DNA from 2 places in the Xanthomonas sp. NCPPB 3959 genome. Region 2 is predicted to be linked to the other one. Evidence: predicted binding sites of a transcription regulator. Region 2 holds the regulator's gene; the other holds the start of a gene.
The links. Region 2 encodes FliA, which starts transcription of late flagellar genes. Its sites were predicted from a motif close to TAAAGTTTNNCNNNCNNNGGCCGATAA; they were not measured.

Region 1: AC1KVG_RS19725 (GGDEF domain-containing protein) is a predicted target of FliA. The motif match lies at 4,279-4,305, and genes of this name have one in related genera.

The regions. Positions count from the first base shown of each region.
Region 1 is NZ_JBWWVR010000022.1:45,850-52,424, reverse strand. Features, by position in the region: gene AC1KVG_RS19740 (alpha/beta hydrolase family protein) at 1-293, shown strand, start outside; gene AC1KVG_RS19735 (S9 family peptidase) at 548-2,872, opposite strand; gene AC1KVG_RS19730 (DUF1615 domain-containing protein) at 3,048-4,139, opposite strand; gene AC1KVG_RS19725 (GGDEF domain-containing protein) at 4,542-6,416, shown strand.
Region 2 is NZ_JBWWVR010000001.1:107,007-113,581, forward strand. Features, by position in the region: gene AC1KVG_RS00390 (serine hydrolase domain-containing protein) at 1-99, shown strand, start outside; gene AC1KVG_RS00395 (chemotaxis protein CheA) at 376-2,034, opposite strand; gene AC1KVG_RS00400 (protein phosphatase CheZ) at 2,037-2,663, opposite strand; gene cheY (chemotaxis response regulator CheY) at 2,663-3,055, opposite strand; gene AC1KVG_RS00410 (RNA polymerase sigma factor FliA) at 3,091-3,864, opposite strand; gene AC1KVG_RS00415 (MinD/ParA family protein) at 3,861-4,745, opposite strand; gene flhF (flagellar biosynthesis GTPase FlhF) at 4,732-6,411, opposite strand.

The DNA of each region.
Region 1 (6,575 bases), on a different contig from region 2:
GGACGGGCGATTGGCTGGGCGCACGCGAGACCTTGGCGGCACGCTCGCCGGTGACCCTGGCGCGCCAGATCAAGGTGCCGGTGTTTCTGGCCGCAGGCGGCAAGGACGAGCGCGCGCCGGTGGCGCATACCGAACGCATGGAGCGCGCATTGAAAGTGGCCGGTGTGCCGGTGGAGTCCCTGTATTTTCCCAACGAAGGCCATGGCTTCTATACCGAAGCGCATCGGCGTGAGTACTACACGCGCTTGCTGGCGTTCTTGAACAAGCAGCTGGGCGGCCGCACGGCGAAGTAAGGGCTTGGTGGTTGCATCCGGTTTTGTCCGGATGCAACGTGTGGCCGAGCAGCGTAGTGGTGATGTGGTGGTGCGGGATGTTCAGGCACCGGACAAGGCTGTGGCTGATTGGCAATGTCGCGTGATATGCCTTGCGTATTTATCGGTAAGGCATCGCGGCCAGGGCCGCTCCTACGCGACAGGGTGCCTGCGTCAGCGTGCGCAGGTCGCCGGCGCCTGGTGCGGCGCCGGCGACCGTGCTGCCTGTGCGCCGCTCAGTTCTTGGGCATCGGCTTCATCTGATACTCCGCCGGCGGCGTGGCGCCGAGCAGGTACTGTACGAAATAATCCCAGCGGCGGCGTGTGACATACGGGGTGAGATCGCCGTAGCCATGTTTGGCGTTGGGCAGCATCAGCATGTCGAAGTTCTTGTTGGCCTTGATCAGCGCATCGGCCACCAGCAAGGTGAGATACGGCGGCACGTTGTCGTCCAGGGTGCCGTGCACCAGCATCAGCCGGCCCTTGAGATTGGCGGCGCGGCCAGCGTTGGCCTGGTCGTCGTAGTTGGACGTGCCATCCTTGTTGACGATGTGCTCGCCGTGATACTTCTCGGCCCAGTCGTCTTCGTAACCGCGGTTGTCGTGGTTGCCACTTTCCGACCAGGCCACCTTGAACAAGTCCGGGTAGCGCAGCATCGCGGCGGTGGAGGCATTGCCGCCGCCGGAATGGCCCCAGATGCCGATGCGGCTCAGGTCGATCCACGGATAACGCTGACCCAGTTCCTTCAAGCCGGCCACCTGGTCGGGCAGCGTGTTGTCGCCCATGTTGGCGTACCAGGTGTCGTGGAAGGTCTTGCTACGCCACGGCGTGCCCATGCCGTCGATGGCGATCACGATGAAGCCCAGCTCGGCCAGCGATTGATTGTCGCCGTGGCCGGCAAGGAAACTGCGGCCACGTACCGATCCGGTCTGCGGGCCGGGATAGATGTAATCGATCACCGGGTATTTGCGCGCCGGGTCGAAGTTGCTGGGCTTGAACATCAGCCCGTACAACGTGGTCTTGCCGTCGCGCGCCTTGACCGTGATTGGCTCCGGCGGCACCCAGCCGGCGGCCTTGAGGCGGGTGATGTCGGCAGTGGCAATCGTGCTGACGGTGCGTCCGTCGCCGGCATCGCGCAACAGCGTGATTGGCGGGGTGACTGAGGTGGAATAGGTATCGACAAAGCGCGCGCCATCGGGCGAGAGCGCAATGTGGTGATCGGCCACTTCGGGTGTGAGCAGCACCGGCTCACCGCCGTCCAGGCTCACCTTCCACAGCTGCTGGTAGTACGGGTCCACACCCGGCGTGCGGCCCACACCGACGAACCACGCGGTGCGCGTCACCGGGTCCACGCGCAACAACTCGGTGACGTTGCCTTCGCCGGTGGTGATCGCGCGCTTGGGTTTGCCGGTGCCCAGATCGTAGAGATACAGCTGGCCCCAATCGCTGCGTTCGGAGAACCACACCGCCTCGTTGCTGCCAGGCAGGTACGCCCAGTTGGCGGCGACCTGGCCGCTTTCGTAATAGGTCTTGGCGGTTTCGTCGAAGGCGGTGCGCACCTCGCCAGTGGCGACATCGGCGATGCGCAACCAGGTCTGCTTGTGGAAGCGCGAGGTGGAGGCGAAGGCCAGCGTCTTGCCGTCCGGCGCCCATTTCACATCGTCCCACAGGCCCGGCGAGCAGCTCACGTCGTCGCACAGGGTGGAGCGGTGCTGATCCGGCGGCAGTTTCAGCCGCAGCACGCTGCGCGTGGGCACGTCGATGACCACGCGCTCGATCATGGTCACGTCCTTGTCGCCGGCCAGCGGGTATTTCCACGACTGCAGTTCCGGATGCCCGAGCTTGGTGCTGACCAGATACATGTCGCCGGTCTTGCGCTGGTCCTGCTGGAAGGTGGCGATCTTGCGTGAGTCCGGCGACCAGGCAACGATGGCGTTGTCGCTGTGCTGCCAGCCGGCGTTGTCGGTGGCGTAGCCGAAGTTTTCCACGCCGTCGCGGGTGAGCTGGGTTTCCTGGCCGCTGGCCAGATCGCGCACCCACAGGTTCCAGTTGCGGATGAAGGCTTCGCTGCGCTTGTCCGGCGATGGCACGCCCGGCTCCGCCTTGTCCTTTGCATAGAGCTTGCTGCAGCGTGCACGCGTGTCGCAGACCACGGCGGTATCGCGGACGTTGAGGCGGTAGCGGCCATCGGCGGTGCGCTTGACCACTGGTGCGAACGTGTCGGCCTTGAGCGGTTTGTCGCCGGTCTTCAGCAGCGTATTGAGCGAGCCGACCAGCGCGGACTGCTTGAACAGCGGCGCGGTCTTGCCGGTGGCGGTATCCAGCTGCAGTAGCCGGTTGCCGGTGGCATCGTGATCGACATAGACCACATGGGTGGCGTCCAGCCAGTCGATGCGCGTGGCTTGGTGATCGACCAGCGGTTGCGCCAGATAGCTGGTGAGACGCTCGGCGCGGGCGTAGTCGGCCTCGGTCACGCTGGGGACCTGCGCGCTGGCCAGCGCGGGCAGCGCGGCGATCGCCAGGGCGGTGAGCAGGTGGCGCATCGGCAACGGTGTGAGCATGTGGACCTCGTCGGAAGGGGCGCGCGTCGATGCGGTCGACGCAGCCCCCTGATGCTACCTGGGCCGGCGGTGCGTGTGCCTCTGCCATAGGTCGTGCCATGGCCGTAGACCAAGCCGTTGCGACAGGCGCAACGTGCGCCGACATCCGGGGTGTGCCGCGCGGCAGGGCGTGTGGCTACTTGCCCATGCAGCGCTTCCAGCGCTCGTTCACCCGCTGCGCGAACCAGGCGGTGGTGAGCGTGCGGGTGATCTTCGGGCTTTCCAGGGTGATACCCGGCAATACGGCGCGCGGCAACGGTTTGCCGGTGCTGCGCTCGGCCAGCGCGAACACCTGGCGATACAGATCGGTGTCCTCGAAATCGGCCTTATCGCCGGCTTCCAGCGCACGGCGGAGTTGCCGGTCGCTCATCGCCAGCTGGCTGCCCAGGGCGCGTGCGGCACGTTCGGTGCCGCCCGGTGCCTCCAGGCTGGCGCCGGGTGTGAGCAGGTCGCCGTCCAGCGCGAGCGCGATGCCGCTGGCCTTGCTCAGCGCGGCCTGGAAGGCGGCATTGCGGCTGGCGTACCAACCGGCGTTGAAGTCGGCGAAGCGATACAGCAGTGCATCGTAATTGGCCGGATACCCGAGCAGATGTCTGGTGCCGAACCACAGCCCGCCGCGACGGCTGAAGACTTCATGGCGCATCGAGTCGCCCGATGGATACGGGTAGCGCTCGGCATGCTGCTCGGCAAACGCGATGCTCACCTGCATCGGCCCGGCGGTGTGCACCGGATTGAGCCCGTCGAACAGGCGCGCGCCCAACGGCACGCTGCCGGTGAAGTCCTCGAAGATCTTGCTCAACTCCTGCTCGGTGCGCGCGCTCGCAATGCGCGTGGCATAGCTGCGGCCATCGGGGGAGTCGATGCGCAGGGCGGCGTCGACCATGAAGCCGGGAATGTGGTGCGCACTGGCGCGGCGGTCGATCTCCGCGCGCGAAATCTTGCCAAGATTGGGAACGACGGGATTGGCCTGATAGGTCGACTCCTGCTCGGTCACCGCCAGCACCGCGCAGATGTGCTCGGGGCTGGTGTCCAGCGCCTGCGAGGACAGCGCCACGTACACATCGTTGGCCCAGCCGGCGCGATCGGTGAGGGTGGCCGGCAGGCGCCGGGCGATATCGGCCTTGACCGCATCCGGAGAGCGCTGCGGCGCACGCGGGGCCTGGGTGGCGCAGGCCGACAGCAAGGCGACGGCAAGCAACGTGAGCAGGCGGGGCAAGCAGGATGTCACGGCGTCTCCAGATCTCGGGCGGCGGCTGCCGTGCGGCAGTTTACGTCGCTGCCGGACAGGTGCCAGCACACACCGGCACACACCAGCACACACCAGCACACACGGGATGCCGGCAGCTCGCTGCGTCGGTCGCTCCGATTCAAGCCAGGTGCGATCAGGCCGATAACGAGCTCGATCAGGAACGTCGCGATCACGGTGCCTGGCATGCCTGCCGGTCATCATTGCAGAGGTTGCTGCATCGATGTCGCGTTCAAGCAAGCGCCGACCTTGCCCAATTCCACCGCTGTCCACCCATGGGAGTGCCTGAAATGCCGCAGCAACCAGCAAGCCCGGTTCGGGTCGGAGGTGTCGCCGTGGTCACGGTCCCGGCGCGTTGTGCCTTGTCGCCGTCATGAGTCGCCGATGAGCCTCCTTGCGGCACGCTGGCAACGGGTCTTCGCGGGGATCGCATTACTGCTGAGCAGCGCGGTGGTGTGGGCGCAGCCGCAGCCGTGGAAGGCGATCGAATCGGCCGCCATCGACGACCCCAAGGCCGCGTTGCAGACCGCCCAGACCTTTTTGCAGCAGGCGCGCAGCAATGGCGATGCCGACGCGCAATTCTGGGCCTTGCTGGCCCAGGCGCGCATCCTGATCTCGCTGGAAGACAACGATCATCGCCAGCTGGTGCTCAGCCAGGCGCGTACCGTGTTGGAGCAATTGCATGGCAACGCCGCGCAGGCGCAGCTGTGGCTGGATACCGTGCAGGCACTCAGCGATGTGCGCGAAAACCCCAACCGCGGCATGGTGACGCGATTGGAAGATCTGCGTCAGCGGGCGCGGGCACTGGGTCGCAACGATCTGCTGTGCGAAGTGGAAGCGGTCGACATGTGGAGCATGCTGGCCTCCAGCAGCAGCGATGAGGCATGGAAGGCGGCGCAGGCCAGCTACCAGTGTGCGGTGCGCGAGCACACCTTGAGCCTGGAGCTGGACGCGTTGACCCAGCTGGGGTCGCTGGCCAGCCGTGTCGGCGGGCGCATGGCAGAAGACAGCGAAGCCGAAGATTATCTGCAGCATGCCTTGACGCGCCTGCACGGCCAGCCGGCACGCTTCCAGCGCAGCCTGATCGAATACGAATACGGCACCTCGCTGGCCGCGCAGCAACCCGAGGCCGCCTTGCTGCATTTCAAGCGCGCGCTGGCGCTCAGCCGCGAGCTCGGCGATCAGGCCGGCGTGGCCGCAGCACTGACCAGCGCCAGCGAAGCCCTGAGCGAAACCGGCGATGCGAATGCGGCACTGGCAATGGCGCGCGAGGCGCTGCCACTGATGCAGAAACAAGGCAACGTTGGCCGTATCGCCGCGTGTCATGCGGTGTTGCTGCAGGCATTGACGGTGTTGAAGGCAGACAGTCTGGGGGCCGAGATCGTCGCGGCCAGGGCAGCGGACGACCCGAACCTGACCTTGAGCCGGCGTGCGCAACTGCTCGATGCCATTGCCCAGGCGCTGGCAGCGGAAGGCCGCCATGCCGAGGCATACCAGGAACTGCAACGCGCCAACACGCTGCGCGCGCAAAGCCTGGATCGCCAACGCGACACCGTGATGCTGCGCTTGCAGGCGCGCTACGAAGATGCCCGCCGTGGCGCCGAAACCGCCGAGCTGCGCCGCCGCAGCGAGACCGCGCAACTGGCCTTGCAGGCGCGCGAAGCCGGCCAACGCACGCTATGGATCGCGCTATGTGCGGCCTGCCTGCTGTTGCTGGGCGCCTTGGTGGTGCTGGCCTTCGGTGCGCGCCATCGCCGTCAGCTGTCGCGGCTGGCGATGCGCGACGAACTCACCGGCCTGCCCAATCGCCGCGCCATTCGTTCCGAGGCGCAACAGCAGATCGAGCAATCGTTGCGCTCGCAGATCCCGTGCATGCTGGCGTTGATCGATCTGGATCACTTCAAGTTGATCAACGATGTACACGGCCACGCCACCGGCGATGCGGTGCTCAAGGCGCTTGCCAGCGCCTCGAAGCTGGCTTTGCGCACGCAGGATCGCCTGGGCCGGCTGGGCGGCGAAGAATTCCTGCTGGTATTGCCGGGCTGCAACGCGGAAGAAATTCCTGCGGTGTTTGCGCGCCTGCGCAGCGCCGTGGCTGCGATCCAGATTCCCGGCCTGCCGGCAGACCAGCCGGTGCGGTTCTGCATGGGCGCGGTCAGCGTCACCGCCGCCACCGGCCTGGACGTGCTGCTGAGCCAGGCCGATCTTGCGTTGTATGCAGCCAAGACTGCAGGGCGCGATCAATGGGCGGTGTGCTGAGCGTGCGTGCGTCGATCGCGTGTTTGCGGATCGCGCTCTTTAAATCGCTGGGGTCTGCAGTCGCGCTGCAGCATCGAGCAACGATGCGCCTTTAAACCGCATGACGTTTTTCATCGCAGTGCGTTGTGCACCTGCGTGTGAGGTGACCAGTGGAGTCAA
Region 2 (6,575 bases):
GCAATCGCGTTTATCAACAAAACATCGGGTTTTGGAGTTGACGATATCGCGCTTGGGATGCTTGCGCCAGCTGGCTCGCATGTTCCCCCGTTTTTCTAAACCCGGGCTGGTTTAAGATGCTTAAATATTAGCTGTAAATAACGGTTCCAGGTTCACTTCCACGGCAGCCTGACCGTCGCCAAACCATCTCCCCATGCCTGCGCGCGTAGCGGCATAGATCGGCAGCGATGCAGGTAGTGAAACAACAACGGCCGCAGTACGCGGCCGTTGTCGTTAGATCAGGCAGTCAGGATCGTCTTGACGATTCCCGATTCCCGATTCCCGATTCCCGATTCCCATCCCCAATCCCCAATCCCCAATCCCCAATCCCAAAACTCAATGATCGCTGGAGCGCAGCCCATCCACATCCAGGATCAGCGCCATGCGGCCGTCGCCGATCAGGGTGGCGCCGGCGTAGCCGGGCAGGCCGCGCAGGGCGCGCGGTAGCGGTTTGATCACCACTTCCTCGCGGCCGCGGACCTGGTCCACCACTAGGCCGAAGCGGGTTTCGCCGGCCTGCAGCAGCACCACGGTCAACAGCGGCGGTTGTTCGGCCGGGACGCCCAGCCAGCGACGCAGGTCGATCAGCGGCAAGGTGTGCGAGCGGCGGTCCAGCACGGCGCGGCCGTCGAACCAGCCCAGCGAGGTCTGTGGTGCATGCAGCACTTCGACCACGCGGGCCAGCGGTAGTGCATAGACGGCTTCGCCGGCCTGCACCAGCAGGGTCGGCAGGATCGCTAACGTCAGCGGCACGCGGATCATGAAGCGGCTGCCGCGGCCCAGTTCGGACTGGATCTGGATCTGCCCGCTGAGTTCGCGGATGCGCGATTGCACCACGTCCATGCCCACACCACGGCCGGAGATGTCGGTGACCTCGGCCTTGGTCGAGAAGCCCGGCATGAAGATCAGATGCAGGCATTCGTCGGTGCTCAGCCGGGCGGCGGCTTCGGCGTCGATCAGGCCTTTATTGCGAGCGATTTCGCGCAGGCGCTCGGGGTCGATGCCGGCGCCGTCGTCCTGGATTTCGATGCTGACGTAGTCGCCTTCCTGCTGCGCGGACAGACGCACGTGACCACTGCGCGGCTTGCCGGTGGCTTCGCGCAGGGCAGGGGATTCGATGCCGTGGTCGATCGCGTTACGCACCAGATGCACCAGCGGATCGGCCAGGGCTTCGACCAGGTTACGGTCCAGTTCCGTCTCGGCGCCGATCAGTTCCAGTTCCACTTCCTTGGACAAGGTGCGCGCGACATCGCGGGCCACCTTGGGGAAGCGCGAGAACACCTTGCTGACCGGCTGCATGCGGGTGCGCATGACCGCGGTCTGCAGGCGGGCAGTGGCGATATCCAGCACGCTGACGGCGCGATCGAGTTCTTCGTCGCGCAGGCGGGTGCGCAGGGTCTTGAGACGATTACGCGACAGCACCAGTTCGCCGATCAGGTTGACGATGGCGTCCAGGCGCTTGGTGTCCACGCGCACGGTCTGTTCGGCTTCGGCACCTTTTGCGGCGGCTTTGGGTGCGGCTTTGGCGCCGGGTGCCGGTGCATGGCCGTCGTCATGGGCAGGTGTGGCCACCGCAGCCAATGCGGCTTTGGGCGCGGCCTTGACCGCCGGCGGGCCGCTCTTGGCATCGAACTGCGCAATCAGCGAGGCCGGTGCATGCGGCACGGTTTCGCCCGAGCCCATCGCATCCAGCATCGCCTGCAGATAATCCAGCGACTGCTGCGCGGCATCGAAGTGATGCGCCTGCAACACCGCCTGGCCGGAGCGTGCCATGCCGAGGGTTTCTTCAGCGGCGTGGCACAGCTCCACCATGGGCTTGATCGCCAGAAAGCCGGCGCCGCCCTTGAGCGTGTGGAAGCCGCGGAACACCGCGTTGAGCTGGTCGGCTTCGTCCGGTGCCTGTTCCAGCGCGACCAGCTGTTCGCCGAGGCGATCCAGGATTTCCTGGGCCTCGACGATGAAATCGGCAGCAATATCGTCTGGAACAGCACTCATGGTTACAACCCCAATCCGGACAGCAGGTCATCGGCGTCGTCCTGCGACACCGCGTGACGGTCCAGGCCCTTGACTGCAGGACCGGCAAGACCGCCGTCGTCTTTCTTCGGCTCGGTGCTCTTCGGCGGCAGGCCGAGTGCGCCGAAGCCTTCGTGCACGCGCCGCACGATGCCGGCCACGCGACGGATGATCTGCCCGCTCAGGTCCTGGTAGCTCTGCGCCAGCGACAGTTCGGTCAGGTTGTGGCGCATCTTGTCCATCAGCGCGCCCTGGTCCTGATTCAGACCACCGTCGCGCAGCTGGTTGGCCAGCTCACGGCATTCTTCGACCAGATCCAGCGTGCGATGGCTGGCCTTTTCGGTCATTTCCACCACGTGGTCCAGGCGCGAACACGCATCGTCCAGCTCGCCGGCTTCTTCGGGCACGGTGGGCAATTCGCCCAGCGCCTGACCGAGTTCGCGTGCGAGCCGGCTCAGGCCCTGCATCATCGGACGGGTGCGCAAGGCGGCGAGGTGGTCGACCTCGCGCTTCCATGCGGCTTCGTCACCGCTTTCCAGTGCATCGAGCGCGCCTTGCAGGCGGTCGATCAAGGCAGCGCGTTCGGCATTGGTTTCCACGGTGGCGTTCATCAGGCGGTCGCCGCCAGACGTTCGAACACCTTGCCCAGCTTTTCTTCCAGCGTCTGCGCGGTGAACGGCTTGATGATGTAGCCGTTCACGCCGCACTGGGCGGCTTCGATGATCTGCTCGCGCTTGGCTTCGGCGGTCACCATCATCACCGGCAGGTGCTTGAGCTTGGCGTCGGCGCGGATGTTGCGCAGCAGGTCGATACCGGTCATGCCGGGCATGTTCCAGTCGGTGACCACGAAATCGAACGGGCCGGCCCGCAACGCAGCCAATGCGCTGTTGCCGTCTTCGGCCTCTGCGGTATTGGTGAAACCAAGATCGCCCAACAGATTCTTGACGATACGTCGCATCGTCGAGAAGTCGTCCACGATCAAAATCCGCATGTTCTTGTTCACATCAAGCTCCTAACACTAAAAAATACGCGAAAAAATCATTCGTCAATTTCGACACCGGCATCGGCCAGTTCGAAGACCTTGAGGCGGCCGCGCAGACGCACCACGGCCTGGCCGTGGATCTGGCAGACGCGCGATTCGCTGACACCGAGCACGGCGCCGATTTCCTTCAGGTTCAATTCCTGTTCGTAGTACAGCGACAGCACCAGCTGCTCGCGCTCGGGCAACTGGCCGATGGCCTTGCCCAGCTCGCGGCCGAACTCGCCACGCTCCATCATCTGCTGCGGGTTGGGGCCACCCTTGGCGGTGGTGTCCAGCTCGCCGTGATCTTCGATCCGCGACTCCAGGCTCAGCACCTGGCCGCGCGCGGCGTCTTCCATCAGACGCAGGTAATCGGGCAGCGGCATTTCCATCGCGGCGGCCACTTCGGTGGCGGCGGCGGCGCGGCCGGTGTTCTGTTCGATCTTGCGTACTGCAGCAGCAGCGTCGCGGGCACGGCGGTGCACCGAACGCGGTACCCAGTCGCCTCTGCGAATCTCGTCGATCATCGAGCCGCGGATACGGATCGAGGCATAGGTTTCGAACGAGGCGCCCTGCTCGGAGTCATAACTGCGCGAGGCTTCGATCAGGCCGATCATGCCGGCCTGGATCAGGTCGTCCACTTCCACGCTCGCCGGCAGGCGCGCGGCCAGATGGTGGGCGATGCGGCGCACCAGATCGGCGTGCTGGGTGACGATGTCGTTGGCGTTGTTGCGTTGCACTGCACGGTACTGCGCGGTGGCCGTCGTTGCGGTTGCGGTAGCGGTGCTCATGCGGCGACCCCCCGTTGGATGATGCGTTCGACAAAGAACTCGACGTTGCCGCGTGGCACGGTGGGGGCCTGCCAGCGCGAGGTACGCCGCGCGATTTCTGCGATGGCCAGCGCCGAGGGGCTGGCGGGGTAGGCCTTGATGACCGGTTGCTGGCGCTGTACCGACAAACGCAACCAGTCGTCCTGTGGCACGTGGCCGAGGTAGTTCAGCGACACGTCGCCGAGGAATTTTTCGCAGACCCGCGACAGCTTGTCGTACAGCAGGCGGCCTTCGTTGGGGTCGCGCACCATGTTGGCGATGATCTGCAGACGGTCCACGCCGCGTTCGCGCGAGAGCACCTTGATCAGCGCGTAGGCGTCGGTGATCGAGGCCGGTTCGTCGCAGACCACCACCACGGTGTCCTGGGCGGCCTGGCAGAAGGTCAGCACGCTGTCGGTGATGCCGGCGGCGGTGTCGATGACCATCACGTCTAGGTCGCGTTCCAGCTCGGAGAACACGTTGACCAGGCCGATGTGCTGGGCCGGAGCCAGTTCGGCCATGTGGCGGCGACCGGAGGCGGCCGGGACCACCAACACGCCACCGGGGCCTTCGATGATCACTTCATCCAGCGTGCAGCGGCCAGCGATCAGGTCGGCCAGGGTGTACTTGGGCGACAGGCCCAAGACCACGTCCAGGTTGGCCAGGCCAAGGTCGGCGTCGAGCAGCAGGGTGCGCTTGCCCATCTCGGCGAGGGCCACGGCCAGGTTGGCGGAGATGTTGGTTTTACCCACGCCACCCTTGCCACCGGTCACGGCAATGGTGCGCACCGGGCCCAAGGGCTCGGGACGGGTCGCCGTCAGGGGGAAGGCGTTGGTCAGCTTGGCGTATTCACGCGACTGCATGGTTGTGCTCCGGAGTACAGGGCTTATCGGCAGCGCGCCGCAAATCTTCAAGGCGAAGAACGAGACTGGCGGCATTGGCGCGGTGCAGGTCGTCGGGGACCCGCTGTCCGTCAGTCACCCAGGTGATGGGCATTTGATGGTCAACCACCACCGACAAGGCGCTGCCGAAGCGGCCGGTCTCGTCGAGTTTGGTCAGCACCACGCCTTGGGGTTTGGCGTGGGCGAAGCGGCGTACGACCTCGTCGAGGTCGGAAAAATGGGCGTTGGCCGGCAGCACCAGCAGCGAGGTGACCTGGTGCGCGGCGCGCAGCCAGTTCAGCTGTGCGGCCAGGGCGCGGTCGCGCTGACCCATGCCGGCGGTGTCGATCAGCACCAGCTTGTAGTCGCGCAGGCGCTCGAGCAGTTCCAGCAGGCTCTCGGCGCTGTCGGCCTCGTGCACCGCGATGCCGAGCTGACGGCCGTAGCTGTGCAGCTGCTCGCGGCCGCCGACGCGCTGGGTGTCGGTGGTGACCAGGGCCACGTCGCGCGGGGCGTGCTGGGCGGCGAAGCGCTGGGCGAGCTTGGCGATAGTGGTGGTCTTGCCGGCACCGGTCGGGCCGACCAGGGCGATCACGCCGCCGCGTTCCAGCGGGTCGATCGGAGCCACCGGCAGACGCTTGGACAGCAGGCCCAGCATCAGCCCGCGGCCGCGGTGCAATTCGGTATCGGCCGGGATCTGCAGGGCCACATCGCGGATCAGACCGGCATCGAAGCCGTAGTCGTCCATCAGTTCCAGGGCCTGCGCACGCACCGGGGAGCCACGCAGGCGCTCGTCGGTGAGGCGGTTCATTTCGCGCTCGATCATCTGACGCATCAGCGCCAGCTCACCGCGCAGCTGCTTGAGTTCTTCGTCGTTCTGCGGCACCGGGGCGGCGGCGACCGGTACTGCGGCCAGGGCGACCGGGGCGGCCACCAGCGGCGGCAATGCGGCCGGCGGCAGGATCTGCGGCAGCGCGTCGTCCATGTCGAAGCCGTCGTCGTCCTGCTCGTCGTCGTCCTGCCCGTAAGAGGCGTGGGTGGCGAGCGCGGCGGCCATGATCGGCGTGCGTGCCTGCACCGGGGCAGCGTGCACCGGAGCCTGTACCGGTGCGGTGGTCAGGAAGTCGGCGAACAGCTGTTCCGGCACTGCCGACAGCGCATGTTCCTGGCGCGGTGCGGCGGCAACTGCAACGGCGTGGGCCAATGCTTGAGCGGCGGCAGACGGGGCGGCGGCAGTCCGCACCGGTGCGGCGACCGGCGCCGAGCGCGGCACGTTGACCGGCTGGCGCAGCGCCATCGCGGCGATCATGTCGTCTGCAGCGCTGGCAACACGCTGACGCTGGCTGCTGCCGGTGTCACCGGCCGGCTTCAGCGGGGCGTGGAACGGCGCGGCTGTCCGGGCCGGGGCCTGCTGGGCCGGCGCCTGTTCGATCTGTGCCGCCGCAGCCGCCGCAGCCGACGGAGTCTCGGAGCGCGCGGTTTCCAGAGCGCGCTGCACGAGTTCTTCGTCGTAGTTGCTGGCAGCGACGATCTCGATGCCTTCGGCGGTACGGCGGTTGGACAGGATCACTGCGTCCGGGCCGTGTTCTTCACGCACCATGCGGAATGCGGTGCGCATGTCCGGGGCAACGAAGCGTTTGATTTTCATGCGAAGTGCCTCCAGGAACGGGACCCGCCGGACGCCGGACGGGTGCGCGATGAATGTGGGTGTGTTGCCAGCGTCATGAGTTGCCTGTCCCGTTCGGTTGTTCCAAGTGCTGCTGCTCGCCCCGCAGTGATCAAGCTGACTGCGGTCTCGCCAGAGCTAATGCA